One region of the Thauera sedimentorum genome, then DNA from elsewhere that is predicted to be linked to it. Evidence: predicted binding sites of a transcription regulator. Region 1 holds the regulator's gene; each other region holds the start of a gene.
What was found. Region 1 encodes FNR, which switches genes on or off when oxygen is low (the NO sensors DNR and NnrR bind a similar motif). Its sites were predicted from a motif close to TTGANCTAGNTCAA; they were not measured.
Positions count from the first base shown of each region.

Region 1 (9,898 bases):
ATTGGTACACGCGATGCAGCATACGCTGGAGGTCAAGCGTGGCAACGTCATCATCCCGGCCTTCGCGGTGGGGCGTACCCAGGAGGTGATCTTCGTGCTCGCCGACCTGGTTCGCAAGGGGCGGCTCGGCAACCTGGAGATCGTCGTCGATTCCCCGATGGCCGCCGCGACGACCGAGCTGAGCCTGCGCTACGACCACCTGTGGGACGATGAGACGCGGGGCTTGCTGGCCTGGATGCGCGAACACCCCGGGCGGGCCAGCGTGCGCTTCGTACAGGACGTGGAGGAGTCGATTGCGCTCAATGACCGCCACCACGGGCTGGTGATCATCTCCGCGAGCGGAATGTGTGACGCGGGGCGGGTCAAATACCACTTGCGCAACAATCTTTCGCGCCGGGAAAGCTCGATCATCATCGTCGGCTTCCAGGCCGCCGGATCGCTTGGCCGGCGCCTGGTGGAGGGCGCGCGCTACGTGACGCTGTTCGGCGAGCGCGTCCCCGTTCATGCGGACATCTACACGATAGGCGGGCTGTCGGCGCATGCGGATCAGTCCGCATTGCTCGCCTGGCTGGGCAATTTCCATCGCCCGCCGCGGCAGACCTTCGTGGTCCATGGTGAGCAGCGTGCCGCGGAAGCCTTCCGTACCGCCATCGAGAGCCGTCTCGGATGGCACGAAGTGAACCTTCCCGTGCCAGGGGAGCCGAACCCCTTGCGTTGAAGTGCAAAGGAATTGTCATCAAGAGTGGCCGGTCGCATGGTCAAATCATGCCGGAGGCCACCCCTCAACCGATCGAAGGTAAGACCATGAGCCGTTCCACGAAAACCACACCGCCCCAGACCCTGCGGCGCACGATCCGCCAGATCCATGACACCGTCGAAGGCAGTGTCGATCCGCTGGGCATGGCGGCACCCATCGTCCACGCCCAGCTCGCCTGGCTGTCCCATCCCCAGGAACTTGCCGAACACCTCGCGCGCCTGTCTTCCGACCTGTGGCGCCTGCAGACCCATACCTGGAAGCGGGCCCTGGGCATGCCCAGCGAGGACCCGATCCGGCCGAATGCCGACGACGCGCGCTTTGCCGATCCGGTGTGGACCGAATCGCCGAGCTGGGACCTGACCAAGGAGTGGTACCTGGCATTCACCCACCACCTGCAGGACATGCTCTACGAGACCCCGGGCCTGTCCGGCAAGGAGCGCCGGCGGGCCGCCTTCTGGTGGCGGAAGTGGCTCAACATGGTGGCGCCGACCAACTTCCTGTGGACCAACCCGGTGGCCCTGCGCAAGGCGATGGAGAGCAACGGCGAGAGCCTGGTGAAAGGCTTCCAGAACTTCCTCGGCGACCTGCGGGCCGGCAACGTGCGCATGACCTCGCCCGAGGATTTCACCGTAGGCGAGAACCTGGCCACCACCCCCGGCGCAGTGGTGTTCCGCAACCGCCTGCTGGAGGTGATCCACTATGCGCCCACCCTGCCCAAGGTGCATGCCGAGCCGGTGGTGATCGTCACGCCGTGGATCAACAAGTTCTACATCCTCGACCTGGTGCCCCGCAAGAGCATGATCCGCTACCTGCTGGACCAGGGGCTGGACGTGTTCATCACCAGCTGGAAGAACCCCGATGCCTCGATGCGCGAGGTCGGCTTCGACGACTACCTGGAGGACGGCGTCCATGCGGCGGTGGAGGCGGCGCGCCGCTTCACCGGGGCCAGGCAGGTGCATGCGGTCGGCTACTGCATCGGCGGCACCGCGCTGAGCATGTACATGGCCTGGGCCAACCGGCGCTACAAGGCCGACGAGGTGCCGGTGGGCGACTGGACGCTGTTCACCACCCTGGTGGATTTCCACAAACCCGGCGACATCGAGGTCTTCGTCGACGAGGCCAGCATCCGCTACATCACCCGGAACATGGCGCGCCAGGGCTATCTCGACGGCAAGGAGATGGCCGCGTCCTTCCGCCTGCTGCGTTCGAACAGCCTGATCTGGCACTACGTGGTGAACGGCTGGCTGTACGGAGAGGCCCCGCCGCCCTTCGACGTGCTGTACTGGAACATGGACACCACCCGCATGCCGTTCCGCATGCACGCCTGGTATCTGCAGGAGCTCTACCTGCACAACCGCCTGGTGCAGGCCGACGCGCTCAAGGTTGCCGGCGAGCCCTTGGACCTCGGCCGCATCGTCCAGCCCTTGTACGCGGTGTCGGCCGAAGACGACCACATCGCCCCGTGGCTGCAGACCTACAAGGTCAACCACCACGTGGGCGGTGCGAAGCGCTTCGTGCTGTCGAGCTCGGGCCACATCCTCGGTATCGTCAATCCACCGGTCACGCCGCCCAAGCGCAAGTACTGGGTCGCCGATGCACATCGCACCGAACCGGCGGAGGCCTGGCAGGCGCGCGCCGAGGAGCATGCCGGCAGCTGGTGGGAAGACTGGATGGCCTGGCTCAAGCCGCGCTGCGGCGAACTGGTCGACGCCCGCCCGGCGGCCAGCAAGGACATGCCGGCGCTGGCCGCGGCCCCCGGCACCTACGTGCTGGAGCGCTGAATCCCTTCCCCGCCGGTTCCCACTTGACCGCTGTCAAGGCTGCCGCGGCGCGGCCGCGGACAATTACGTCCTGGTTTCCGTGCAGCCTTCGACACGCCTTCAGTTCTGATAGCGCGCCAGGCGAGCGGGATCGTGCAGGGTGATGTGCTTGCCGCGCACGGTGACGAGACCGGCTTCTGAGAGGTCGTGGAAGATGCGCGACAGGGTCTCCGGGGTCAGGTTCAGGCGTGAGGCGATGACCTGCTTGCTGACGGCCAGGTCGAACTCGCGCCCGCCGCCGTCGGATTCGTCCGACTGTTGCAGCAGGTAGCCGATGACGCGCTGGGTGCTGGAGCGCAGGGAATAGGTTTCCACGTCGCGCACCATGCTGTGCAGGCGGATCGCCATGCCGGCGAGCAGCTTGCGCGCGAAGGACGAATCCTGGTCGATCAGCTCGGAGACCACGCTCTGGCCGATGTGCAGCAGTTGCGTGTCGACCAGCGCCTCGGCGAACACCGGGTAGGGGCGGCTCATGAACATCACCGCCTCGCCGAAGCTCTGCTGCGGGCCGATGACCTCGACCACCTTCTCGTTGCCCTGCGCCGAGGAGAACGCGAGCTTCACCTGGCCGGTGACGACGAAGTAGAAGCCGTGCGCCTGATCGCCGCGCTGGAAGAGCACTTCGCCCTTTTCCAGGCGCTTCTCGCGGGTAAAGCGGGACACGCGCTCGATGTCTTCGTCCGACAGTTCGCCGAAGAGAGGCACGAGACGCAGCAGGTCGGGGATGTCCTGGGAAGGAATGGGCATGGGTGATCTCCGTTTTTCGTACATTCTAGCCCGCCCCAAGATGGGGCAGGCATGTTGAGGTGAGCAGGCATGGCAGTTTCTTCACCGGCCGCTGCGGGTCGTCCGCTGTTCTTCGCGCCCCACCGGGCCATGTTCCTGTCCGGCGGCGTGATGCTGCTGCTCGTCTTCCTGCTCTGGGCCGTCGAGCTCGGCGCCCGGGCGGGGCTCCTTCCTGCGCTCGGGTGGGCGCTGCCGCCGGGCTGGGGGCATGCGCTGCTGACCGTCGGAGGCGTGTTTCCCTTCTTCATCTTCGGCTTCCTGTTCACCGCGATGCCGCGCTGGCAGAGCATGGGTGACATCGCTCCGCAGCAGTGGCTGGGCGCCTGGCGCATTCTCGCGCTCGGCTGGGCGGCGGTGATCCCGGGCCTGTGGTTCGCGCCCTTGCTCGCCGCGGGCCTCGCCGGGGTGCTGTACGGCTGGGCCAGGCTTGCCGCGGTGCTGTGGCGGGTGGCCTTCCGTTCCCAGCCCGACCCGCTGCACGCCCGGGCCACCTGGCTGGGTGTGGCGGGCGGCGGGTTGAGCATCTTCGCCTGGCTGGTGTTCGCGCTCGGCGGCGGGGCAGGCTGGGCGCGCGTGGGTATCGAGGCCGGCGTGTGGTGGTTCCTGCTGCCGGTGTTCTTCTCGGTCTGCCACCGCATGGTGCCCTTTTTCTCCAGCAACATCATTCCGGACTACGTCATCGTCCGTCCGCGCTGGGCGCTGTTGCTGATGCTGGGGGCGAGTTTCGTCCATGGCGCGCTCGGCATGGCCGAACTCGGCGGCTGGCGCTGGGTCGTCGATCTGCCGGCCGGTCTGGTCGCGCTGTGGCTGTGCATCCGCTGGCGACCGGTGGCTGCCCAGCGCGTGCGCCTGCTGGGCATGCTGCACATCGGTTTCGCGTGGCTGGGCGTGGCCCTGCTGCTGTCCGCAGCGCAGGCCGCGGGCGCCCAGCTCGGCTGGTACGGCCTGGGCCTGGCGCCGCTGCACGCGCTGGGGATCGGCTTCTTCGGCTCCATCGTGCTCGGCATGGTGTCGCGGGTCACCCTGGGCCATTCGGGCCAGCCGCTGGCGGCCGACCAGCTGACCTGGTCGCTGTTCCTCGCCATGCAGGGGGTCGTGCTGCTGCGCATCCTCGCCGACCTTGCGCCCGCTGTGCTCTCTCCCTGGCTGATGCTGGCCGCGGTAGCCGGCTGGCTGGGCATCTTCGTGACCTGGGCGCTGCGCTACCTGCCCATCTACCTGCGTCCGCGGGCCGACGGACGGCCGGGATAAGACCATGTATTTCGCACTCAAACACCTGCATGTGACCTGTGTGGTGCTGAGCATTCTCGGGTTCACGCTGCGCGGCGCGTGGATGCTGTCCGGCAGTGCGCTGCTCGAACATCGTCTCACCCGGGTGCTGCCCCATGTGGTCGACAGCCTGCTGCTGCTGTCGGCCATCGCGATGGCGGTGATGATCGGGCAGTACCCTTTCGTCGCCGGCTGGGTCACGGCCAAGGTCATCGGCCTGCTCGCCTACATCGTGCTTGGCGCGGTGGCCTTGCGGCGCGGGCGCACCCTGGCGCTCAGGGCGGCTGCGTTCTTGGCGGCGCTGGCGGTCTATGCGTGGATAGTGTCCGTGGCGCTGCTCAAGAGCCCCGCCGGTTTTCTGGTCTATTTAGGAGCTCACTGACATGAGCGATTCACTGATCCCGGTCGCACCCGGATTCGAAACCCCGCTCGAGATGCTGGAAGCCTGTCACGGCCGCCTGCAGGGGCAGCTCGAGACGCTCGCCCGCCTGGCCGCCTGGCTGCCCGCTCATGGTGCGGACAAGCAGGCACAGCAGGCGGCGAGCGCGGTGATGCGCTACTTCGACCTGGCTGCGGTCAATCACCACATGGACGAGGAAGACGATCTCTTTCCGGTGCTGCTCGCACGGGTCGATGCGCCGCGTCGCGCGCAGCTGCAGGCGCTGATCGACTGGATCCTCGCCGACCATCAGCGCATGTTCGCCGCCTGGGCGCTCATGCGCGAACGTCTGGCGGCGATTGCACAGGGAGAAGCGGCAGAGCTGACCGCGGAGCAGGTCGAGGAATTCGCCAGCCGCTACCATCAGCACATCGCCCGCGAGGAAGGCGAATTGTTGCCCTACGCCCGCGAACTGCTGACTGACGAGGACGTCGCCGCCTTGAGCGAGACCATGGTCGCCCGCCGGCGTCAGGGCTGAGAATGTGCGAATAAACCTACTGCGCGGGCCGATGGCGGTGTTGCGCGGTGCTCGCTCCGCGCTTCAGCCGCCGGCCGGTTGATGGTGCAGCAGCTTTTTCAGGCCGGCGATGTCCAGGATGCGGATGTGTTTCTGCTGCACGGCCACCAGACCGTCTTCCTGGAAGCGCGAGAAGGCGCGTGACACGGTTTCGAGCTTGAGGCCCAGATAAGAGCCGATCTCCTCGCGCGTCATGCGCAGGTGGAACTCGGCCGCCGAGAAGCCGCGCGCGGTGAAGCGCTGCGACATGTTGAGCAGGAAGGCCGCCAGGCGTTCTTCCGCGCGCATCGAGCCGAGCAGCATCATCACGCCGTGGTCGCGTACGATTTCGCGGCTCATGACCTTGTGGAACTGATGCTGCAGGCCTTCGACCTCGCGCGAGAGTTCTTCCAGCTTGCCGTAGGGGATTACGCAGACCTCGCTGTCTTCCAGGGCGATCGCGTTGCAGGTGTGGAACTCGGTGCTGATGCCGTCCAGACCGAGGATCTCGCCGGTCATCTGGAAACCGGTGACCTGCTCGCGGCCGTCTTCGAGCAGCACGTCGGTCTTGAAGGAGCCGGCGCGGATCGCGTAGATCGCCTCGAAGAGGTCGCCGGCGCGGTACAGGTGCTGCTGACGCTTGATCTTGCGACGGGCGCCCACCAGTTCGTCCAGGCGGTCGATCTCGTTTTCCGACATCCCGAACGGCAGGCACAGCTCCTGCAGGTTACACTGAGAGCAGGCGGCCTTGAGGTTTGCCACAGAGATCGGCACCGTCGCCTTCATTTGCAAGATAAACAGCTCCGTCTCTCACCGGGATCAACGGAGCCTCGTTGATCCACGTCAACCACAAAACTACGGCTTTCTGCGATCTTACGGAACAGACTGCCGCCCCGTACGACCATGAGCAATCAGAAAGAACTCGTCTTCGACACCCAGTTGATCCGCCGCTTCGACATCAACGGGCCGCGCTATACGTCCTACCCGACGGCGGATCGCTTCGTCGAAGCCTTTGACGCCAAGGCCTTGCGCGACTGGCTCGCCAAGCGGGCAGTGGGCGGTCTCGGCAAACCGCTTTCATTATACTTCCACATCCCTTTCTGTAACACGATCTGTTACTACTGCGCCTGCAACAAGATCATCACCAAGGATCACGGGCGCTCGGCCAAGTACCTCAAGTACCTGGCCAAGGAGATCGAGATGCAGGCCGCCTGTCTGGGCGGCAGCCGGCAGGTTACCCAGCTGCACCTGGGGGGCGGCACGCCCACCTTCCTGTCGCACGAGGAAATGCACCAGCTGATGGACTCGGTGCGCCAGCACTTCACGCTGGTGCCCAACGGCGAGTATTCCATCGAGGTCGACCCGCGCAAGGTGGACTTCGATACCGTCGAGATGCTCTCCAACCTCGGCTTCAACCGCATGAGCGTCGGCGTGCAGGATTTCGCCCATGACGTGCAGGTCGCGGTCAACCGCGTGCAGAGCTTCGACGAGACCAAGCTGGTGGTCGACGCCGCGCGCGCCACCGGCTTCAAGTCGGTGTCCATGGACCTGATCTACGGCCTGCCCAAGCAGAACATCATCAGCTTCAACCGCACGCTGGAGCAGGTGCTGGAGATCTCTCCCGACCGCATCTCGCTCTACAGCTACGCGCACCTGCCGCAGCTGTTCAAGCCGCAGCGCCGCATCAACTCGGTGGACATGCCCACCGCCGACACCAAGCTGCAGATCCTGCAACTGGCCATCCGCCGGCTCACCGAGGCGGGCTATGTGTACATCGGCATGGACCACTTCGCCAAGCCGGACGACGAGCTCACCATCGCCCAGCGCCAGGGGCGGCTGCACCGCAACTTCCAGGGCTACTCCACCCACGCCGAGTGCGACCTGCTGGCCTTCGGGGTGTCGGCGATCAGCAAGGTGGGGCCGACCTACGCGCAGAACGTCAAGACCCTGGACGAGTACTACGACATCCTCGACCAGGACGAGTTGCCGGTGCTGCGCGGCATCGAGCTTACCGCCGACGACCTGCTGCGCCGCGCGATCATCCAGGCGCTGATGTGCCATTTCGAGGTGTCGATCGAGTCCATCCAGATCGCCCACCTGATCGACTTCAAGGAATACTTCGCCGAGGAACTCGCCGACCTGCGCGAGATGGAGAAGGCCGGCCTGCTGAAGATCGAGGACGACTGGATCAGCGTGCTGCCCCCGGGGCGGCTGCTGGTGCGCGGCATCGCCATGGTGTTCGACCGCTACCTGCGCGCCGACCGCGAGCGGGCGCGCTACTCCAAGGTGATCTGATCCCGCCCCGCGCGGCGTAGAATGCCTGCCCTGATGCATCTTCCGGCTCTTCCGAATGCCTGAAACCGGCTATATCGCCGTCTTCCTCATCGGCCTGCTCGGCGGCACCCACTGCGTGGGCATGTGCGGCGGCATCGTCGGCGCGCTCACCGTGCAGGTGCCCGGGCAGACCCGCCGGCAATGGCCGATCCACCTGGCCTACAACCTCGGGCGCATCACCACCTACACGGTGATCGGCGGCCTGCTCGGCGCGCTCGGTACCGTGGGCATGCTGTACAACGAGGTGATGCCCATCCAGCTGGGCCTGTACGTACTGGCCAACCTGATGCTGGTTGCCCTGGGCTTGTATCTCACCGGCTTTACCCAGTTGCTGGCGCCGGTCGAGCGTGCCGGCCACCACATCTGGCGGCGCGTTCAGCCTTTCACCCGGCGCTTCCTGCCCGCGCGCTCGGTGGCACAGGGCTACCCGCTCGGACTGCTGTGGGGATTCCTGCCCTGCGGACTGGTCTACAGCGTGCTGGCCACCGCGCTGGTGACCGGCTCGGCGACCCGCGGCGCGGGGCTGATGCTCGCCTTCGGCCTCGGTACGCTGCCCAACCTGCTGCTCGCCGGCCTGTTGTTCAAGCGCTTCCGCGACATCACCCGCAACGGCAAGGTGCGTTTCGCTGCCGGCCTGACGGTGCTGGGCTTCGGCGTCTTCGGCCTGTTCCATGCCCCCTCGCTCGGCGGCACCCTGTGGAGTGGCGTGGTCTGCTGAACGGGGCGTTCAGCGTTCTCCGTCCAGGGCCTGCAGGATAGGGCAGGGGGCCGGTGCCTCGGTGTGTTCGCAGCAGTGCACCAAGCCCTTCAGGGCGCTGCGCATGTCTTCCAGCTGGCGGATACGGTTTTCGATGTCGTCGATCTTGGCCTGTGCGAGCGCGCGCGCAGTGTCGCGATCGCGTTCCTCGTCCAGCGCGAGCAGGCCGGCGACCTCGTCCAGGCTGAACCCCAGGGTTTGGGCGCGACGGATGAAACGCAGGCGGGACACCGTCTGCGCGTCGTACACACCGAAAGCGCCCTTGCGGCCAGCCGGGGTGCCGATCAGGCCGCGGCGCTGGTAGTAACGGACCGTCTCGACGCCGACCCCGGCGGCTGAAGCCAGCCGGCCTATGGTCAGACCGGGTTCCGCTGTTGTCGCGTTGCGCGAGGGAAGGGGCGGGCGGGACGTATGCGTGTTCATCAGGGGGTTGACTCCGTACCTTGGTACAGGGTCTAGACTGCCACCATCGACACAGCGTCCGCAAGCGGGACCATCATGAACGATCGCACTCCCATCGACACCACCACCGTCGAACTCCCCATTGCCGGCATGACCTGCGCGGCCTGCGCCACCCGCATCGAAAAGGTGCTCAACCGCATGCCCGGCGTGGAGGCCAGCGTGAATCTCGCGGCAGAGCGGGCCCAGGTACGCCTGTCCGGAGAAACCGCGACGCAGGCGGTGGTCGAGGCCATTCACAAGGCGGGATTCGAGGTGCCGCCCGAGCAGCTCGAGCTGTCGATCTCCGGCATGACCTGCGCCGCCTGCGCCACCCGGCTGGAGAAAGTGCTCAACCGCCTGCCGGGGGTGGAAGCGGCAGTGAACTTCGCCAGCGAGCGGGCGGTGCTGCGCTACCTGCCCGGTGCGATGGACCCGCAGCAGGCCATCGACGCGGTGGCGAAGGCCGGTTTCGGCGCAGTCGAGGCCGGGCTGGATGCGCGCGAACAGGAGCGCGCCCGCCATGCCGAGACCTGGCGGCGCGACCTGCGCATGTTCTGGATTGCCGTGCTGCTGACCCTGCCGCTGGCCGCGCAGATGCCGGCGATGCTGGGCGCTGGCTGGGCGGGCGATGCGCACCACGACGTGATTCCGCGCTGGCTGCAGTTGCTGCTCGCCACCCCGGTGCAGTTCTGGATCGGTGCGCGCTTCTACCGCGGCGCCTGGGCGTCGCTGCGTGGCGGCGGGGCCAACATGGACGTGCTGGTGGCCCTGGGTACCAGCATGGCCTGGCTGTTCAGCA
Region 1 is NZ_JACTAH010000001.1:325,565-335,462, forward strand. Features, by position in the region: gene IAI53_RS01435 (MBL fold metallo-hydrolase RNA specificity domain-containing protein) at 1-718, shown strand, start outside; gene IAI53_RS01440 (PHA/PHB synthase family protein) at 805-2,538, shown strand; gene IAI53_RS01445 (Crp/Fnr family transcriptional regulator) at 2,638-3,324, opposite strand; gene IAI53_RS01450 (NnrS family protein) at 3,394-4,614, shown strand; gene IAI53_RS01455 (SirB2 family protein) at 4,619-5,014, shown strand; gene IAI53_RS01460 (hemerythrin domain-containing protein) at 5,016-5,549, shown strand; gene fnr (fumarate/nitrate reduction transcriptional regulator Fnr) at 5,613-6,353, opposite strand; gene hemN (oxygen-independent coproporphyrinogen III oxidase) at 6,471-7,862, shown strand; gene IAI53_RS01475 (sulfite exporter TauE/SafE family protein) at 7,918-8,619, shown strand; gene IAI53_RS01480 (MerR family transcriptional regulator) at 8,629-9,081, opposite strand; gene IAI53_RS01485 (heavy metal translocating P-type ATPase) at 9,157-9,898, shown strand, end outside.

Region 2 (9,898 bases), 1.5 Mb from region 1:
GCATCAGCTGGAATTCTTCAACTCGCAGGCCAAGAGTCCGAGGTAGTTCGGGCTGGCCGGTACAACCGGGGGAAGCGCAGGATGTTTCGCAAGAAGCACAGCAAGTCGATTGAAGTCACCAAGCTCTCCAGCCTGATTGCCGACAATGTTCACATCGTCGGCGACGTCGTCTTCTCGGGCGGACTGCGGGTCGATGGCCGCATCGAAGGCAATGTCATCAACAAGGGTGGCGCCCACGGCCTGCTGGTGCTGAGCGACAAGGGAAGCATCAAGGGCGAGGTGCGGGTGTACGACGCAGTCGTCAACGGCAGCATCTCGGGCGATCTCGAAGTCGAGCACTTCCTCGAACTCCAGGCCAAGGCGCGAGTATCGGGCAACATCAGCTACCGTCAGCTGCAAATGGAATGCGGCGCCACCATCACCGGCAGCATCGAGCGCGTGGGTGAAGACGGCGTTCGCGAAGAAGACAAGGACGAGGACGCCAAGGTCGTCGAGATCGGCAGTTCCCAGCACGCCTCCGGCATGCGCTGAACGCGGATCGTCGCGATCGGCAAGCGTTTTGCGCCGGCCCGTCGCCTCACGTGCGAGGCGCCGGCCCTCGCGTGCGGCATGAAGGCGTGCGCAGCCGCGCAGCGGAGCGGGTAAGCGGGTCCGCTCGGGTATAATCCAGCGTTTCGTTCCAGGGGTCGCAGCGGTTTTCGTCCGGCCCCGGCGTTCACCCTGCCCAGTCGATCAAATGACCGAAATCCTCAAGCTGCGTGGCGCTGCGGCGCTGTCCGAATCCCGCCTCGAACGTCTCAAGCGCCCGCTCCTCGACGCCCTGCCCAAGTGCAAGGGTGTCAGCGCCGAACACTGGTACTTCGTCGAACTCTCCGCGCCGCTCACCGCGGCGGAGCAGGAGCGCCTGGTGGATCTGCTGGGTGCCCGCCCGGCTACGGCCGAACCGCCGCTCGGCCAGTTGCTGCTGGTGGTGCCGCGCCTGGGCACCATCTCGCCGTGGTCCTCCAAGGCAACCGACATCGCCCGCCAGTGCGGTTTCGAGAAAGTCGTGCGCATCGAGCGTGGCACCGCGTTCACGCTGTCGCACAAGGAACTGGACGAACGCCAGCGCGCGGCGGTGCTGCCGCTGCTGCACGACCGCATGACCGAATCGGTGCTGCCCGCCGTGGATGCGGCCGAGGCGCTGTTCCACCACTACGAACCGCAGCCGCTGACCACCGTGGACATCCTGGGCGGCGGACGCCCGGCCCTGGAGGGCGCCAACGGCGAGCTCGGCCTGGCGCTGTCCGAGGATGAGATCGACTATCTGGTGGACAACTTCGTGCGCATGGGGCGCAACCCCACCGACGTCGAACTGATGATGTTCGCCCAGGCCAACTCCGAGCACTGCCGCCACAAGATCTTCAACGCCGACTGGGTGATCGACGCCCGGATCATGGACAAGAGCCTGTTCGGCATGATCAAGGACACCCACAAGGCCCACCCGCAGGGCACCGTGGTGGCCTATTCGGACAATGCCTCGGTGATCGAGGGTGCCACCGTCGACCGCTTCTACCCGGACGCCGACGGCCAGTGGCGTTTCCGCGAGGAGACCACCCACATCCTCGCCAAGGTCGAAACCCACAACCACCCGACCGCGATCTCCCCCTTCCCGGGCGCGGCCACCGGCGCGGGCGGCGAGATCCGCGACGAGGGTGCCACCGGGCGCGGCTCCAAGCCCAAGGCGGGTCTGGCCGGCTTCTCGGTGTCCAACCTGGAGATCCCGGGTTTCGCCCAGCCCTGGGAACAGGCCTACGGCAAGCCGGAGCGCATCGCCTCGGCGCTCGACATCATGATCGAGGGGCCGATCGGCGCGGCGGCCTTCAACAACGAATTCGGCCGGCCCAACCTTGCCGGCTACTTCCGCACCTTTCAGCAGGCGGTGCAGGGCGAGGTGCGCGGCTACCACAAGCCGATCATGATCGCCGGCGGCGTCGGCAACATCCAGGCTCAGCAATCGGAGAAGCCCACCTTCCCGCCGGGCACGCTGCTGATCCAGCTCGGCGGCCCGGGCATGCTGATCGGCCTGGGCGGCGGCGCCGCCTCGTCGATGGCCACCGGCACCAATGCGGCGGATCTGGACTTCGCCTCGGTGCAGCGTGGCAACCCGGAAATCCAGCGCCGCTGCCAGGAAGTCATCGACGCCTGCTGGCAACAGGGCGACAAGAACCCGATCATCGCCATCCATGACGTGGGCGCCGGCGGCCTGTCGAATGCCATGCCGGAGCTGGCCGACCACGCCGGCCTGGGCGCGCATTTCGAGCTGCGCGAGGTGCATATCGAGGAGCCGGGCATGAGCCCGCGCGAGATCTGGTCGAACGAATCGCAGGAGCGCTACGTGCTGGCGATCGCGCCGGAGTCGCTGGAGCAGTTCCGCGCCTTCTGCGAACGCGAGCGCTGTCCCTTCGCGGTGCTCGGCACCGCCACCGCCGACGGCCACCTGACCGTGAGCGACCAGCACTTCGGCAACAAGCCGGTCGACATGGACATGCAGGTGCTGCTCGGCAAGCCGCCGAAGATGACCCGCAACGTGTCGCGCCGCGCGGTGCACCTACCGCCTTTCGACCTCACCGACATCGACGTCGGCGAGGCCTGCCGCCGCGTGCTGCGCATGCCTGCGGTGGCGAGCAAGAACTTCCTGATCACCATCGGCGACCGTTCGGTGGGCGGCATGACCGCGCGCGACCAGATGGTCGGCCCCTGGCAGGTGCCGGTGGCCGACGTCGCGGTCACCGCGATGAGCTTCCACGGCTTCAATGGCGAAGCCTTCGCCATGGGCGAGCGGACCCCGCTGGCCTGCGTCGATGCACCGGCCTCCGGGCGCATGGCGATCGGCGAGGCGATCACCAACATCGCCGCCGCCGACATCAATGAACTGGGCGAGGTCAAGCTCTCCGCCAACTGGATGGCGGCCGCCGGCCACCGCGGCGAGGACGCCAAGCTCTACGACACCGTCAAGGCGGTATCCGAGTTCTGCATCACCGCCGGCCTGTCCATTCCGGTGGGCAAGGATTCGCTGTCCATGCGCACCGCCTGGCAGGACGAGGGTGAAGACAAGCAGGTGGTCGCGCCGCTGTCGCTGATCGCCACCGCCTTTGCCCCGGTGCGCGACATCCGCAACACGCTCACCCCGCAGCTGCAACTGCCTGAAGGTGTTGAGACCGAGCTGCTGCTGATCGACCTGGGCAACGGCAAGAACCGCCTCGGCGGCTCGGTGCTGGCGCAGGCCTGGAACTCGGTGGCCGAGCACGCCCCGGACGTCGATGCCGCCCAGCTCAAAGCCTTCTTCGGCGCCGTCCAGCAACTGCGGCGCGACGGCCTGCTGCTCGCTTACCACGACCGCTCCGACGGCGGCCTGTTCGCCACCGTCGCCGAGATGGCCTTCGCCGGGCGCTGCGGGGTGTCGCTCACCCTGGACACGGTGAGCTACGACGCGCAGATGAACGATGTCGACGGTCTCGAGAAGAAGCCCGACACCCTGCGCGGACGCTTCATCGACGGCGCGCTGGCCGCCCTGTTCGCCGAGGAACTCGGCGCCGTGGTGCAGATCCGCCGCGACGAGCGCAGCCGCATCACCGAAACCTTGCGCAGCGCCGGCCTCAGCTACCACTTCATCGGCGAACCCAACGAGCGCGACGAGATCCGCCTGTGGCGCAACGGCAAGCTGCTGTTCGCCGCGCCGCGCGCCGAACTGCTGCAGACCTGGAGCGAGACCAGCTACCGCATCGCCCGCTTGCGCGACGACGCCGTTTGCGCGCAGGAGGAGTTCGACGCCCTGGCCGATGCCGCCAACCCGGGCCTGTCGGTGCATACCAGCTTTGACGTCACCGAAGATGTGGCCGCCCCCTTCATCAACAGCGGCGCCCGTCCGCGGGTGGTGATCCTGCGCGAGCAGGGGGTGAACTCCCACGCCGAGATGGCCGCCGCCTTCGAGCGTGCCGGCTTCGCGCCCTTCGACGTGCACATGTCCGACCTGCAGGCCGGACGCGTGCAGCTGGCCGACTTCCACGGCCTGGCCGCGTGCGGCGGCTTCTCCTACGGCGACGTGCTCGGTGCGGGGCAGGGCTGGGCCAAGTCCATCCTGTTCAACGACGCGCTGCGCAGCCAGTTCGAGACCTTCTTCGCGCGCACCGACACCTTCGCGCTGGGGGTGTGCAACGGCTGCCAGATGATGGCCCACCTCGCGCCCATCATCCCGGGGGCCCAGCACTGGCCCACCTTCCACCGCAACCGCAGCGAGCAGTTCGAAGCGCGCTTCGTGATGGTCGAGGTCACCGAGTCGCCCTCCATCCTGCTCGCCGGCATGGCCGGCAGCCGCATGCCCATCGTGGTCAGCCATGGCGAGGGCAGGGCGGTGTTCGCGGACGAGGCTGCCCGCCAGCAGGCGCTGGCCGCGCTGCGCTACGTGGACAACCACGGCGCGCCGGCGGCGAGCTACCCGTTCAACCCCAACGGCTCGCCGGACGGGCTGACCGGTTTCACCACCGCGGACGGGCGCTTCACCATCATGATGCCGCACCCGGAGCGCACCGCACGCACCGTGCAGATGTCCTGGGCGCCGCAGGCGCTGGTGAATGCCAGCCCGGACGCTTCGCCCTGGCAGCGCATGTTCCGCAACGCCAGGGTGTGGCTGGGCTGAGCGATGTTCCGCTGTGGCAAGCCCGCACGAATTGATCGACGTCATATGGCGGGCTTGCGCGCCCGCATAGAATTGCTCACATTCTGTCGGCTGCCATCCGGTGGCGTATCCACCGGGGCGTAACCGCCGCGCTCAACCTGCGTCCGAGATCAATGAGCTTCTCTGCCAACCGTCTTCGCCGTGTCGTCTGGATCGCATTGTTCGCAATGCTGATCGGCGCTTTGGCGCCGACGGTGAGCAGGGTGCTCGCCGCCGGTGACGGCGGCTGGATCGAGGTCTGTTCCGCCAGCGGCGTGATGTACCTGCCGGTCGACGCCGCGCCCGATTCGGACGATGGCGGCGCTCAGCATGTGTCGGCGGCCGCCTGTGCCTACTGCTTCACCAACGCCGGTTCCTTCGGCCTCGCGGCCGCGATGCCGGTGCTCATCGACGCGCCGGCCGGCCGGTTCGTCGTCTCGCTGGCGGTGCCGTCCGGCCCGCTCGCCCTTGCCGTCTACGGCATCTCCAGTCCCCGCGCACCTCCCGCGCTTGCCTGATCACGCCGGGGTCCTTGCCCCGGCCCGGCACCTCCGCATGCGGCACTGAGCCGCGGCGCCGGTGTCACGCCGTCCGGCCGTTCGGCCGCGCGGTAGCCAGGCATTGAACAGGGGATATCTCAGCAATGGATGCATGCATCGCAGCGGACGCAGTCCGCGAAGGCGGCGCGCCGGCGCCGTCCGTCGGTACCGGAATGGCCTCCCGGATGCAGTTCGAGCGCGGCGCGACGGTCTTCGTCGCGGGAATGCCGGGCAGCCCGTGGCGGGTCGTGGACGGGCTGGTGCGTCTTGACCGCGAGGGCCTGGAAGGGCCCGAGTTCGGCGGGCTGGCCCGGGTGGGTGACGTGATCGGCGCAGAGACCATGATGTTCGACCGCTACACCTACACCGCGGTTGCCCTGCTGCCGCTCACCATAGAAGCCTGGTGCCACGGCACCGCAGGCGAGCGCGAGCAAGGCTTGCTGCTCGCGCTCGCCCGCAGCGAACGCCGCATGGCCGACGTGCTCGCACTGCGCGGTGGCCGCGCGGCCGAGCGCATCCGCCGCCTGTTCGGCTTCATCGCCGGGGCGATGGGCAGCCGCGACGCGGACGCTCCCTGCATTCCAATGCCGCGCCTGCGCGACATCGCCGACATCACCGGCCTGCAGGTGGAGACCGTTTCGCGCACGATCAGCCAGTTGAGCGAACACGGCGAGATCGCGCCGCGGGCGCGCCGCTACGTGCAGTTGAACTACGCGCCCGAATGAGGCGAGGGAGGATATCGATGTCACGAACCCTCATGAACCGGATACAGCGCCTGGCCGCCGCGCTGCTGCTGGCGGCGGGGCTCGCCGCCTGCGACAGCGGACCAAGCTTTCACAGCACCGACATCACCGGCGCCGGCTTCGGCCAGGATTTCCGGCTGAACGACCCTGACGGTCAGCCCCGCAGCCTGGCGGATTTCCGCGGCAAGGCGGTGATGGTGTTCTTCGGCTTCACCCAGTGCCCGGACGTCTGCCCCACCGCGCTGATACGCGCCGCCGAGGTCAAGCACTTGCTGGGCGATCAGGCCGGCCGGCTGCAGGTGATCTTCGTCACCCTGGACCCGGAGCGCGACACGCCCGCCGTGCTGCGCGAGTACACCACCGCGTTCGGCGCCGATTTCCTCGGGCTGTACACCACGCTGGAGGACACCCGCAGCCTGGCCGACGAGTTCCGCATCTTCTACCGCAAGGTGCCCACTGGCGGCTCCTACACCATGGACCACACCGCCACCAGCTATGTGTACGACCCGGCCGGGGCATTACGCCTGGCCGTTCCCCATGCGCAGGATGCAGCGTCGGTTGCCGCCGACCTGCAGACCCTGCTGCAGTCCTTCCCCGTCCGTTGAGGAGATACCCGAGATGAAACGTATTGCCATCGCTTCGCTGTTCGCCCTTGCCGCGTCCTCCGTGTTCGCACAGGTGCAGGTCGCCGACCCCTGGGTGCGCGCCACCGTCGCCCAGCAACGCTCCACCGGCGCCTTCATGCGCCTGACCGCCGAGCAGGACGCACGTCTGGTCGAGGCGCAGTCGCCAGCCGCCAAGATCGTCGAGATCCACGAGATGAAGATGGAGGGCGACGTGATGAAGATGCGTGCCATACAAGGCCTGGACCTGCCGGCAGGCAAGGCGGTGGAGCTCAAACCGGGTGGATATCACGTCATGCTGATCGACCTGAATGCCCAGGTGAAGGAGGGCGAGGTCGTGCCGCTGACGTTGGTGGTCGAGGGCAAGGACGGCAAGCGCCAGACGCTTGAACTGAATGCCCCGGTCAAGCCGTTGAACCAGGCCATGCAGCAGCATGGCCATCAACCGATGAAGCACTGAGCGCCAGCCTCAGGCTTTTCTGTCCCGGTCACCCCGCATGCGCTCATCGCTTCGCATCAGCAGATCGGCCGTGTGGCTCGCCGTGCTGGCGATCCTCGCGGCCTGCCTGCTGCCCGCCTTCGGGCAGATGGCGGCGAGCGCATCCGGTGACCAGGGGTGGCTGGAGGTCTGCACGGCCTACGGCATCGAGCGGATTGCCCTGAGCGATTTGCCCGATACCGGCGATTCCGACACGCCCATGGCCAGTCAGGGCTGTGTCTGGTGCCACCTCCATGCGCACGGCGCCCCGCCTCCGGGCGGCATGACCGGCTTGTTGCTGATCGTGGCCGACTCCGGCCGTTCTCCGGTCGGCGCGCCCTGCGACTCACCGAGTCCGCAGTTCTTCACGACCGCGTCGCGCCCGCGCGCGCCGCCGGCTCGTCTCTGATCCGTATCCGTTGAATCAATGTGGCGTGCGCCGAGCGCACGCCCCGGCCCATCCGGCCCAGCCGCCGGATGTGCATCCCTGCGTCCGGCATTCCGGCCCCGCTGCGGGGCGGTGCCGCCGTTCCGCTATCCGTGCTCCAAGGATCTGCAACCTTCGATGGCGATGACTGGCTTCGGTCCTGCCGACACACCGCTGTTGCCGCGGCTGGCAACGCTGGGTGTCGTACTCCTCGCACACCTGCTGCTTGCGGCTTGGTTGCTGGCGCTCGCGCCGGCGGCCGTCGTGCCGGCGGGAGCGGTACGCATGGATGTGCGGCTGATCCGGCACAGCGCGCCGCCCAAGAGCGAGATGCCCGCGCCGGAACCTGCCGCAGCCCCGGTCGTGCAGCCCGCGCAGGCGGTGCAGCCACCTTTGCCGCCCGCTCCGAGGCCATCCGCGCGGCCGGTCGCAGAACTGCCGGAAAGGCGACGGCCTGAACCTCAGCCACAAGTCCGGGCGGCGGAGCCGGCGGTGCCGGAAGCCGCGGGCACTGCCAGCGATGTGGCGCCCGCCATCGCGCCGCCGGCAGCGGCCGGTGCGCCGGCGATTGCGAATGTGGCCCCGGCGTTGCCCGAATTCGTCGCGGCGCGCTTCGATGCCGACTACCTGAGCAACCCGGCACCGGCCTATCCGCCGATGTCGCGGCGCCGCCGGGAGGAGGGGCAGGTTCTGCTGGCCGTGTCTGTTGGTGTCGAAGGGGCGGCCGAGCAGGTCGAGATCCATGAGAGCAGCGGCTTTCGCCGGCTGGACGAAGCGGCCCTGCAAGCAGTCCGGCGCTGGCGTTTCGTGCCGGCGCAGCGGGAAGGCAGGCCGGTAGCGGCCCAGGTCGTGGTGCCGATCATTTTCAGACTGGAGGCAGGGGGGCGTTGAGCGGCAGACGCGCCGCGGATAGCCGGTCCCTGGCAGAGAACCAGTCTTACGAGACAAGGACAGAAATGAGATCGATGAAAGTTGGTGTGGTGGGCGCGCTCGCGGCCTTGGTGAACCTCTCCGCGATGGCGGGTGAGGGTGGCAGCCGGGTGCTCGATTCCGTAGTGGTGACCGCGACCGGGCAGAGCGAGGCGGTGCGCGACGTGCAGGCCAGTGTGGAGGTGATCGACCGCGAACGCATCGATCGCTACGCAGACGGCAACGTACCGCAGCTTCTGATGCATGCCGCGGGCGTGCAGGCCTCGAACGGCGGTGCGACCGGCGATGTGGCGATCCGGGGCTTCAACCGTGCGCACACGCTGATGCTGGTCGATGGCCTGCGCCGGACCAACAACTACGGCAGCAACAACCCGGCGCAGATTGGCCTGGTCGATGTCGAGCGCATCGAGATCGTCCGCGGGCCCCTGTCCTCCTTGTACGGCTCCGAGGCGCTGGGTGGCGTGGTGAACGTGATTACCCGGCATCCGGGCGCCGATCCCGGCGCGAGCATCCTGCTCAACGCGGGCTCGGCCGAAGGCGGGCGGGAGACTTTCCAGTCCGGTGTCAATCTGCGTACCGGTAACGAGGTGCTCGGGCACAGCTTCACGATCGAGCAGAACTACCGCGGCAGCCTGCGCCACCGTGAGTCGGAGAGCGACGACTTCGGACGTCTCGACAACTGGGCCGCCAGCTACCGTGGGCGCTGGCAACCGGATGCTGCCAACCGGGTGGATTGGGCGCTGGAGGCGTTCGACCGCGACAGCCGGGCGAGCAGCGTCGGCACTAGCGGCCCCTATACCCGTTTCGAGGACGAGCGCCGCTATTTCGGCAGCCTGGCCTACGTCGGCGAAGTGGGTCCAGGGGAGCTGACCGTGCGCGGTGGCTTCGGGCGGAGCAAGGGGGCGACCAACCGCGCCTACCCGACCGTCGAGACGACGCTCTACCGGCAGGCCCAGGGGGACGCGGTCTATCAGTTCTATCCGCACGATGCGCATGCGGTGTCGTTCGGTATCGGCGCGCTGCGCGACGATCTGGACGTCAGCATCAACAGCCGGCGTGCGGTGCGCAACAACCGCTTCGCCTTGCTGCAGGATCAATGGCAAATCGATGCGGCCTGGCAACTGGTGGCCGGCCTGCGCTTCGACCGTTTCGACGATTTCGGCAGCACGACCAACCCGCGCGTTTCGCTGGGCTGGAGCGATGCGGGCTGGAGCGCGCGTCTGGGCTACGGGACGGCATTCAGGGCGCCGTCGCTGCTGGAGCAGTATTCGAGCTTCGTGCGCGGTCGCCTGCTGATCCGGGGCAACCCCGAGCTCCAGCCCGAGGAGTCGGAGAGCTGGGAGGCCATGGTGCGCAGGGAGTTTGCGCGCGGCCATGTCGAACTTGCCATCCACCGCAATACCGTCGAGCAGCTGATCGAGTCCTTCACCACCACCGAGCGGGTCGGGTCGCTGGCCGTGGT
Region 2 is NZ_JACTAH010000001.1:1,801,643-1,811,540, reverse strand. Features, by position in the region: gene IAI53_RS08230 (hypothetical protein) at 1-46, shown strand, start outside; gene IAI53_RS08225 (bactofilin family protein) at 82-531, shown strand; gene purL (phosphoribosylformylglycinamidine synthase) at 737-4,678, shown strand; gene IAI53_RS08215 (DUF2946 domain-containing protein) at 4,831-5,214, shown strand; gene IAI53_RS08210 (Crp/Fnr family transcriptional regulator) at 5,421-5,960, shown strand; gene IAI53_RS08205 (SCO family protein) at 5,978-6,583, shown strand; gene IAI53_RS08200 (copper chaperone PCu(A)C) at 6,597-7,061, shown strand; gene IAI53_RS08195 (DUF2946 domain-containing protein) at 7,132-7,488, shown strand; gene IAI53_RS08190 (energy transducer TonB) at 7,645-8,397, shown strand; gene IAI53_RS08185 (TonB-dependent receptor plug domain-containing protein) at 8,463-9,898, shown strand, end outside.
Region 2: IAI53_RS08215 (DUF2946 domain-containing protein) is a predicted target of FNR. The motif match lies at 4,710-4,723, and genes of this name have one in related genera.

Region 3 (9,898 bases), 970 kb from region 1:
CGAATCGCGCGCGGTCAGGAAGATGATGGGCAGGCGCTTCGACAGCGCGCGCAGTTCGCTGCACAGCGTGAAGCCGCCCTCGGGCTCGTCGCCCAGGCCGATGTCGACCACCGCCAGGTCAGGCAGGCGTTCGCGGAAGGCGGCCAGCGCCTGCGGGCGGTCGGCGTACGCGGCCACCTCGTAGCCCTGGCGGGCCAGGGCCTCGGCGTAGTTGGCGCGGATGGCGGCTTCGTCCTCGACGATGGCGATGCGGCGTCCCATATGCATTGTCGCTGTTGATCCGGGGCCGACTATAGCACCGCGCCCCGGCTGCACAGCCTCCGCCGCCGGGCTGCGGCGCAAGAGCCATTTTCCTGCCACATTTCGCCCGCGCTTCTCCCCTTTTGCCGCCGAAAGCCGACCGCTTGCGGCGCTCAAATGCCAACACCGGCAGATGCCCCGGCCAACGCAAAGGGAGAACAAGCAATGAATACCACCACCGCCGCCCGCGGCCCCGCCCCGGCCCCCGGCCGCCACCACGCGGTCGAGATCGCCGCCCTCTTCGTCCGCATCCTCGCCGGCGGGCTGGGGGTGGCGCTGGCGCTCGCCGCCCTGGTGCTGCTGCTCGCCGCGCCGGCGCATGCGGTCGAGATGCGGGCCGTGCCGATGCGCCCCGCCGAGGCCGGCCAGGGCACGCTGCTGATGCGCACCGAGGATGGCGCCACCTTTGCGCTGCCCACCCTCGCCACCGAGGTAACGATCCGCGTCAACGGCCCGTTGGCCCGCGCCCGCGTGATGCAGACCTTCCGCAACCCGGGCAGCGACTGGCTGGAAGGCGTCTACGTATTCCCGCTGCCGGAGAACGCGGCGGTCGACCGCCTGCGCATGCGCGTGGGCGAGCGCCTCATCGAAGGCGAGATCCGCGAACGCGAGGAAGCTCGCGCGACCTTCGAACAGGCCCGTGCCAAAGGCCAGCGCGCGGCGCTGGTCGAGCAGGAGCGGCCCAACATGTTCACCACCAGCGTGGCCAACATCGCCCCCGACGCCGAGATCCGGGTGGAGATCGAGTACCAGCAGACGCTGGACTACCAGCTGGTCGATGAGGCCGGGCGCTACAGCCTGCGCTTCCCTATGGTGGTCGGCCCGCGCTACATCCCCGGCACGCCCGACGGCGAGCGCAGCGCCGGCCACGGCACCGTGGCGCCCACCACCGTAGTGCCGGACGCCCACCGCATCACCCCGCCGGTGCTGCACCCGTCGGCCGGCCCGATCAACCCGGTGAGCCTGCGCGTGGAACTCGATGCCGGCGTGCCGCTGGCCGCGGTGGACAGCCCCTACCACGCGGTGCGCGTCGAGGCGCCGCATGCCCACCGCCGCGTGGTGGAACTGGCCGAAGGCAGCACCCCGGCCAACCGCGACTTCGAACTGGTGTGGACGCTGGCCGCCGGCGCCGCGCCGCAGGTGGCGCTGTTCAGCGAGCCCGGCAAGGATCTCGACTACGCCCTGCTGATGCTGATGCTGATGCCGCCGCAACTGCGCGCCGACGAACAACCGCTGCCGCGCGAGGTGGTCTTCATCCTCGACACCTCGGGCTCGATGGAGGGCACGTCCATCGTGCAGGCGCGCGAAGCGCTTGCCCTGGCGCTGCGCCGGCTGAACCCGGCCGACCGCTTCAACATCATCGAATTCAACTCCGAGGCCTATGCCCTCTTCCCGACCGCCCAGCCGGCCAGCCGCGACGCGGTCGATCACGCCGCGCGCTGGGTGCGCAGCCTGCAGGCGCGCGGCGGCACCGAGATGAAGAAGGCGCTGGAGATGGCGCTGGACGGCAGCGAGCGCGCCGGTCGCGTGCGCCAGGTGATCTTCCTCACCGACGGCGCAGTGGGCAACGAAGAGGCGCTGTTCCGCCTGATCGAGGAGCGCCTGGGCGATTCGCGCCTGTTCACCGTCGGCATCGGCTCGGCGCCCAACAGCCACTTCATGCGTCAGGCGGCCGCTGCCGGGCGCGGCAGCTTCACCTACATCGGCAAGCTCGACGAGGTGCAGGAGCGCATGTCGGCGCTGTTCGCCAAGCTCGAATCCCCGGTGATGAAGGGCATCGAACTGTCCTGGGCGGACGGCAGCGCGCTGGAAACCTGGCCGCGCCGCGTGCCCGACCTGTATGCCGGCGAGCCGGTCATGGTGGTGGCCGCGCTGCGCAAGGGCGGCGGATCGCTGCGCGTCGCCGGTAGCGGACGCGGGGTCGAATGGAGCGCCGGAATTCCGCTCGCCGAAGCCTCGCCCGCCACCGGTGTCGGCGTGCTGTGGGCGCGCCAGAAGATCGCCGCCCTGATGGACGAGCTGCGCGCCGGCACGCCGGAAGCCGACATCCGCCCGGCGGTCGTCGAGCTCGCCCTGGAGCACCACCTGGTGAGCCGCTACACCAGCCTGGTCGCGGTGGACAAGACCCCTGCCCGTCCGGCCGGCGAGGCGCTGCACGGCGGCGCCATGCCCACCAACTTGCCAGATGGCTGGCGCCACGAAGCGGTGTTCGGTCAGCTGCCCATGGGCGCCACCGATGCACGGCTGAACCTGCTGCTCGGCACCCTGGCCCTGCTCGCCTGCGCCCTGCTGTGGTCCGCCCAGCGCCGCGGCCGCAGTTCCTTTGCCCTTTCCGCCTGAACGAACGGACAGGATGACGATCGCCCCGAATCATGAAAGTCGGGCTGTCCGTTCCCCTCACCCCCAACCCCTCTCCCACAAGTGGGCGAGGGGAGCAGACGGAGTCTGCTACGCGACTTTCACATCAACCACAAGGAGTCCCGACATGAGATCCCTGCAAGCCTGCCATCACTGCAACAGCAAGGACTTTCTCGGCGTGGAATGCGCCTGGCCGGCCGCGGCCTGCCTCGGCCCCGCGCTGGCGCGCACGCGCCGCCAGCAGTGGCGCACCCGCGTGCTGCGCACCGCCGCCGCGCTCGCCCTGGCCGCCGGGCTGTGGCAGTTCGGCCAGGCCGGCTACATCCACGCCAAGGCCTGGCTCGCACAGGTGCTGATCGGCCAGGCCTGGGCGGAAACCCAGGCCGGCGCCACGCAGGTCAAGCCCTGGCCGTGGGCCGATACCTGGCCGGTGGCCCGCCTGCGCGCGCCGGGCCAGGGTGTGGACCTCTTTGTCCTGGCCGGGGCCGACGGACGCACCATCGCCTTCGGTCCGGGGCACATGTACGGCACCGCGCTACCGGGCGAGGACGGCAACAGCGTGCTCGGCGCGCATCGCGACACCCATTTCGCCTTCCTGCAGTGGCTGGAGGACGGCAGCGAACTGGAGATCGAGACGGCCGCCGGCGAGACCCTGCACTACCGGGTCGCCGACACGAGGGTGGTGGACAAGAACGACCTCAGCCCGCTCGCCCAGCCGCGCGATGGCCGCCAGCTCACCCTGGTGACCTGCTGGCCCTTCGATGCGCTGCAGGCCGGCGGTCCCTTGCGCTACGTGGTCACCGCGGTGAGCGCCGACGATCCGCGGCGGCCGCGCCGCGCAGCGCTCACCAGCCTGTGAGGCCCTGCGCTATACGCGATCCTCGGCCAACTCGCCGTCGCGAAAGCGCAGCAGGCGCTCGCGGTCGGGGATGGTCACGTAGCGGCGGGTGATGGTGATCAGGCCGTTGTCGGTCAGCTGCTGGAAGGCACGCGACAGCGTGGGCGGGCTGATGTTGAGATAGGAGGCGATCACCTGTTTCTGCGCCGGCAGCTGAGCCTCGATGACGCCGTGCGCGTTGACCTGCGCATGCGCCAGCAGGTGGTCGATGATGCGCTCCATGGCGGTGTGCAGCGTGAGGGCTTCGATCTCGCCGGTGAGCCGCTGCACGCGGCGCCCCAGGTGGGCCACCACCGCTTCCGAGAAGGCCGGGCTGGAGGCCTGCACGCGGCGCACCGCGTCGGCCGGCACCAGCAGGACCACGGACGTACTGAGGCTCTGCGCATGCACCGCCGCCGGCCGCCGGGTGAGCACCTCCACCTCGGCGAAGACATCCGGCGGATCGAGGATGTCCAGCACCTTCTCGATGCCGCGGCTGTTGGAGGCCGCCAGGCTCACCTGGCCGCTGATGACGATGTAGATGCCGGCGGGTTCGTCGCCCTTGTGGAACAGCACCTGGCCCTTGCGCAGGCGGATCAGGCGGGCCGAGCGTTCCAGGATCTGCAGCTCGTCGCGGTTGAGCACGCCGAACAGCGGATGGCGCGAGAACACGGTGCGTCCGGCCAGCGTGGCGCGGCTGCGCCCACGTGCCTCGCGCCCCTCGGCTGCCGCGTCACGGACGGCCTCTTCCGGGTGGCCGGCCTTGCGGCTGCCGCTTCGCAGGTCCTGCGGCACGAACACCACCAGAATGGCCATGCGCCCCTGCAGGACCAGATGGGTGACGCGCGCCTGCACCGGGTGCAGCTCGCCGACGGCGTCGACGCAGTCGATCTCGCCCTCGAAGGCGCCGTGCATCAGCACCTCGCTCATCATCACCGGGAGGCGCTGGGCCTGGTTTTCGCCGAAGAGCGCATCGCTGGCGCGGCCCGCGAGGCGCTCGGCCGGTGAGCCGAACAGCTCGCCGGCCGCGGCGTTGGCATGGAGCACGGTGGCCGGCAGCAGGCTGGCATCTAGCGCCATGACCAGCGTGGGCGCGGTGCCCTCGGTGATCATCTCCAGCACGTCGGCCTCGCTGGCGTGCAGCGTGGCGCTGCCCAGGGCGAGCACATCGGCGAACTGGCGGGTCAGGCCGGTGGCGCCCACGCCGCCGCCGACCGCCCCTTCGGCATGCATGCCCGGTCCTTCGGGGTGGGCCGCGCGCAGCCGGCGGGCCAGGCCCTGGTCCTCGCCCTGGATGTGGCGGATCAGCCAGTCGGCCAGGAAGGCGAGCAGCTGCCGCCCGTCGGGCACCGCGTCGTCGGACAGGTCGTCGACCATGTCGCCGACGTGGGCCAGGAAGCGCGCGTGGTTGGCGTGGTGGTCCTGCGCGTAGCCGGGCGGCAGGCCGCACAGGGCCATCAAGGCCTCTTCGGTGCCGAAATGGACCTCGGCGTAGTCCTTGAGGTAACCGAGCAGCAGCCGTACTTCGTCGGCGCTCAATGCTGCGTCGGCTTCGAGCCGGATCGCGGTGGCATTGACCATGTCGACCAGGCCACGGTGCTGGCGGTCGATCACGTCGATACCGGTGCGCAGCGCGTCGCTCCACGCCAGTTGTTCCATTCGCATCACCTCTGGGATGTTCGGGCGCACGGCAGGCCGTTTCGCCGCCTTGCGCAATGGCGGAATTCTCGCCAAGCCGGCAGCGGATGCGCTTGATGCAGGTCAAGCCTGCCCCGGCGGGCGCAGCACGCTCAGCCGGGATGGCCGACCAGCATCGACCCGAACAGCGCCAGACAGAAGCCGCACACCGCGCCGAGCGGCGGCGCCCAGTGGCGGTTCAGGCGCGACTGGGGGGCGATGTCCTGGAAAATCAGGTAGAGCACGCCGCCCGAGGCGAAGAGCATGATGCCGCCGAGCACCGCGGCGTGGGCCGAGAGGAAGTAGTAGCCTGCCAGCCCGGCCAGCGGCCCGATCGGCACCAGCAGGCTCATGTAGCCCAGGGTGCGGCGCGGACTGCGTCCATTGAGGGCGGACAGCTCGCGATAGGCGTTGAAGCCCTCGGGCAGGTTCTGCAGCGCAATCAACGCCGCAAGCAGGGGCGCGACCGGCGAATCCAGCGCCACCAGCCCGCCGAGCGCGATGGCCTCCGGCACGTAGTCCAATACCGTGCCCATGAGTTGCGGCGACTCCCGCCGCCGCAGCCCGAGCGCGCGCTCGATGGCAAAGAACACCAGTCCGCCGGCCAGCACCAGCGGAATCGCCAGCATCGAGCCGTCCATGCTGTCCAGCCCGGCCGGCACCAGCACCACCGCCACCGCGCCGATCAGGATGCCGCCGCCGACCGCGATCAGGAAATGACGGAACTCGCGTTCCAGCCAGCGCGGGCGGATGCGCTCGAAGCTCGCCAGCAGGCCGCCGAGCGGTATGCAGGCGCCCGCCGCGGCCGTCAGCACGATGATCATCGCCACTTCGTTCACACGCTTTCTCCCCTGGCCCGGCCGGGTGCCCGGGCTTGCCGAAAATCGACCTGCAGCGCCCCTTGCCGGGGTCTAGGATGGAAGAGCTTCCCGCAGTCCCCTCACACCCGTCCGGCCAGCCGCCGAGCATGGCACGGGCGCCTCATCCATTGAAGGAGTCCGCCATGCCTTCCTGGACCGATTTCTTCCTCACCGGCGCCTTCGTGCTGCCGGCCATGGTCACCCTGCTCTACACCGGCCCGTCCGCCGGCATCATGGCCTTCTGCCTGTCGGCGATGTCCCTGGTCGCGGCCCTGCTGACCAAGGTCATGCACGACGAGAACGAAGCCGAATCGGCCGACACCTGGAAGGAGCGCGAGCGCCGCGCTGAACACTACTCCCTGTTCGGGCGCGACGAGGACGAGCGGTAGTCCGCGGGGGCGGCCTGGACAGCGGCTGCGTCCGATACGCCTACGCCTCGACCGCCGCTCCGCGCTCCGCCAGCAGCGCGCGCAGGATGGAGCGATGGCAGTGGTCCTCGTCCGCACAGTAGCAGCCGACCGAGAAATTGGTCCGGTGCGACATGGCTGCGAGCAGGTCGAGATCGTGCGATGGCAGCGGCGCAGACATCTCCGCGCGGTACTTGCGGGCGAAGGCGGCCCACTGCGCAGGCGTTTCCGCCGCCTGGGCCATCTTCATCGTGTCCACGCTGGGCGCGAGATTGGGAAACCACAGGTCGTACCAGTCCTGCCTGGCGAACTCGGTCTTGGGCACGCCGCGCGGCGGGCGGCGCACCGTGCCGAGGCGTAGTCCTTCATCTGCCGCCCGGGGGCTGCCCAGGCGCACCACGCGGATGACCATCGGCCTTCTCCTCCTGCCTTGTCGCGCACAGCGCAAGGATACGCCGCTCGCGCCGCGGGCGGCACCGCAGGCGGGCGAACCGGTATCATTGCGCCCTGCCTTCACCCGCCCCTTGCCATGACGCCGCCGCAGCCCCGCTTTCCCGACACCCAGCTCGAACTGCTCGCCCCCGCCCGCAACGTCGACATCGGCATCGAGGCGGTCAATCACGGCGCAGATGCGGTGTATATCGGCGGCCCGGCCTTCGGCGCGCGCGCCGGCGCCGGCAACGAGCTGGCCGACATCGAGCGCCTGGTGCGCCACGCCCACCGCTTCGACGCGCGCATCTTCGCCACGCTGAACACCATCCTGCGCGACGACGAGCTGGACGACGCCCGGCGCACCGCCTGGGCGCTCTACGACATGGGCGTGGACGCGCTGATCGTGCAGGACATGGGCCTGCTCGAGCTGGACCTGCCGCCCATCCAGCTGCATGCCAGCACGCAGACCGACATCCGCACGCCGGAAAAGGCCCGCTTCCTGCAGGACGTCGGCTTCTCGCAGATCGTGCTGGCGCGCGAACTCACCCTGGAACAGATCCGTGCCATCCGCGCGGCCACCGACCCGGCGCGCTGCGTGATCGAGTTCTTCATCCACGGCGCGCTGTGCGTGGCCTACAGCGGCCAGTGCTACATCAGCCACGCCCACACCGGGCGCAGCGCCAACCGCGGCGACTGTTCGCAGGCCTGCCGCCTGCCCTACAACGTCACCGACCAGTCCGGCCGCATCGTCGCCCACCAGCAGCACGTGCTGTCGATGAAGGACAACGACCAGTCGGCCAACCTCGCCGCGCTGGTCGATGCCGGCGTGCGCAGCTTCAAGATCGAGGGGCGCTACAAGGACATGGGCTATGTGAAGAACATCACCGCCCACTACCGCCTGCTGCTCGACGAAGTTCTCGACGCCCGCCCCGATCTGGCGCGCGCTTCCAGCGGACGCTGCAGCTACGGCTTCACCCCCGACCCGCAGCGCAATTACAACCGCGGCGCCACCGACTACTTCGTCAATGGCCGCAAGGCGGACATCGGCGCCTTCGACGCACCCACCTGGGCCGGCCTGCCGCTGGGCCACGTGCTGGCCACGGCGCGCGACAGCTTCGAGCTGGAGAGCGAGGCGCAGCTGGCCAACGGCGACGGCCTCACCTACTTCGACCTGCAGCGCAACCTGGTGGGTTTTCGCGCCAACAAGGTCGAGCGCCTGGCGCAAGCCGCTTCCGAACCGCGGCTGGCGCTCTGGCGCGTGTGGCCGGCCGACGGCATGGCGCGCCTCAAGGACCTGCGCGCCGGCACCGAGATCTCGCGCAACACCGACATGGCCTGGGACCGCCTGCTGGAGAAGAAATCCGCCGAGCGCCGCATCGGCCTGTGGATGAGCTTGCGCGAATGCGCCGACGGGCTGTCGCTCACCGTGCAGGACGAGGATGACTACTGCGCCAGCGCCACCCTGGCGCAGCCCTTCGAGCCCGCCAAGGACCCGGCCCGTGCCGAAGCCGCGCTGCGCGAACAACTCGCCAAGCTGGGCAACACCATCTTCTCCGCGGAACGGATCGACATCGCTCTCGCCCGCGCCTGGTTCCTGCCCGCTGCGGCGGTAAACGCCTTGCGCCGCGAGGCCGTCGAGCGGATTGAGGCCGCCCGCGCCGCGGCCTGGCAGCGCCTGCCGCGTGCCGCCGCGGTGGAGCCGCCGGTGCCTTACCCGGAAGACAGCCTCAGCTATCTGGCCAACGTCTTCAACCACAAGGCGCGCGACTTCTACGCCCGCCACGGCGTGAAGGTGATCGAAGCGGCCTACGAGAGCCACGAGGAGCTGGGCGAAGCCAGCCTGATGATCACCAAGCACTGCGTGCGCTACAGCCTGAGCCTGTGTCCCAAGCAGACCGCCGGGGTCACCGGGGTGGCCGGCACCATCCGCGCCGAGCCGCTGGTGCTGGTCAACGGCAGCGAACGCCTCACCCTGCGCTTCGACTGCAAGCCCTGCGAGATGCATGTGGTCGGGCGTATCAAGAAGAACGTGCTCAAGCAGGCAGAAGCCACGCCGCTGCAGTTCTACCGCACCCGCCCGGGCGCCTGAGCGCCCACCAACGATTCCCCACGGAGCCCCGCCCCCGGATGAAACCGATTCCGCTAATCCTCGTCGCCGTCGCCATCGTCATCATCGCGCCCTTCATCTACATGCCCTTCGTCGAGACCCGCGACCCGCAACTCGGCGACCTGCCCTGGCAGATCGAGGTGGCCGACGACGGTACCGCGCGGGCGCTGGGCTTCACGCTGGGTGCGAACACCCTGGGCGATGCGCGGGCGCGCTACGGCGAGGAACTGGAGATCGCCATCGTCACCCCCAAGGACGGCAAGAGTTCGCTGGAAGGCTACAACGGCAGCACCAAGGCCGGTTTCATCACCGGCCGCCTGGTGGTCACCGCCGACCTGCCGGCGCAGCTGATCGCCGCCATGCGCGAGCGCGCGGTGAAGACCGAGTTCATGGAGAGCACCACCCGCAAGGCCACCCTGCACCCGGAGGACCTGCCCGCCGCGCTGGCGGCGCCGATCGCCGCGCTGGGCTTCATCCCCACTGCCAACCTGGATGCGCCCACCATCCTGGAGCGCTTCGGCGAACCGGCCGAGCGCTTCAAGGGTGCCGGCCAGCAGGAACACTTCCTCTACCCGGCGCTCGGCCTGGGCATCACCCTGGACCCCGACGGCAAGGAGTTGCTGCAGTACGTGGCGCCGCGCGATTTCGAGCGCCTGCGCGCCCCGCTGCTGGCAACACGGCAGGACGCCGCGGCAGGGGAAGCGCCGCCGGCTCAGTAGTGAGGCGGAATTTCGTCGCGCAGGCTGGTCGGCTGGCCGGGCGTGGCGACGTTGCGCATTTGTTCGCCCAGATGCAGCAACTGCTTCTGCAGACGTTCGATCTCGCGCTGCTGGCGGAAGACCGTCATGTTGAGGGTTTCGAGCAGATCCTCGGCAAAGGC
Region 3 is NZ_JACTAH010000001.1:1,291,174-1,301,071, reverse strand. Features, by position in the region: gene pdsR (proteobacterial dedicated sortase system response regulator) at 1-267, opposite strand, end outside; gene IAI53_RS05845 (marine proteobacterial sortase target protein) at 466-2,640, shown strand; gene IAI53_RS05840 (class GN sortase) at 2,786-3,517, shown strand; gene IAI53_RS05835 (hemerythrin domain-containing protein) at 3,527-5,194, opposite strand; gene IAI53_RS05830 (ZIP family metal transporter) at 5,326-6,051, opposite strand; gene IAI53_RS05825 (hypothetical protein) at 6,216-6,461, shown strand; gene IAI53_RS05820 (DUF488 domain-containing protein) at 6,502-6,891, opposite strand; gene IAI53_RS05815 (peptidase U32 family protein) at 7,009-9,000, shown strand; gene IAI53_RS05810 (hypothetical protein) at 9,039-9,737, shown strand; gene IAI53_RS05805 (SlyX family protein) at 9,731-9,898, opposite strand, start outside.
Region 3: IAI53_RS05835 (hemerythrin domain-containing protein) is a predicted target of FNR. The motif match lies at 5,287-5,300, and genes of this name have one in related genera.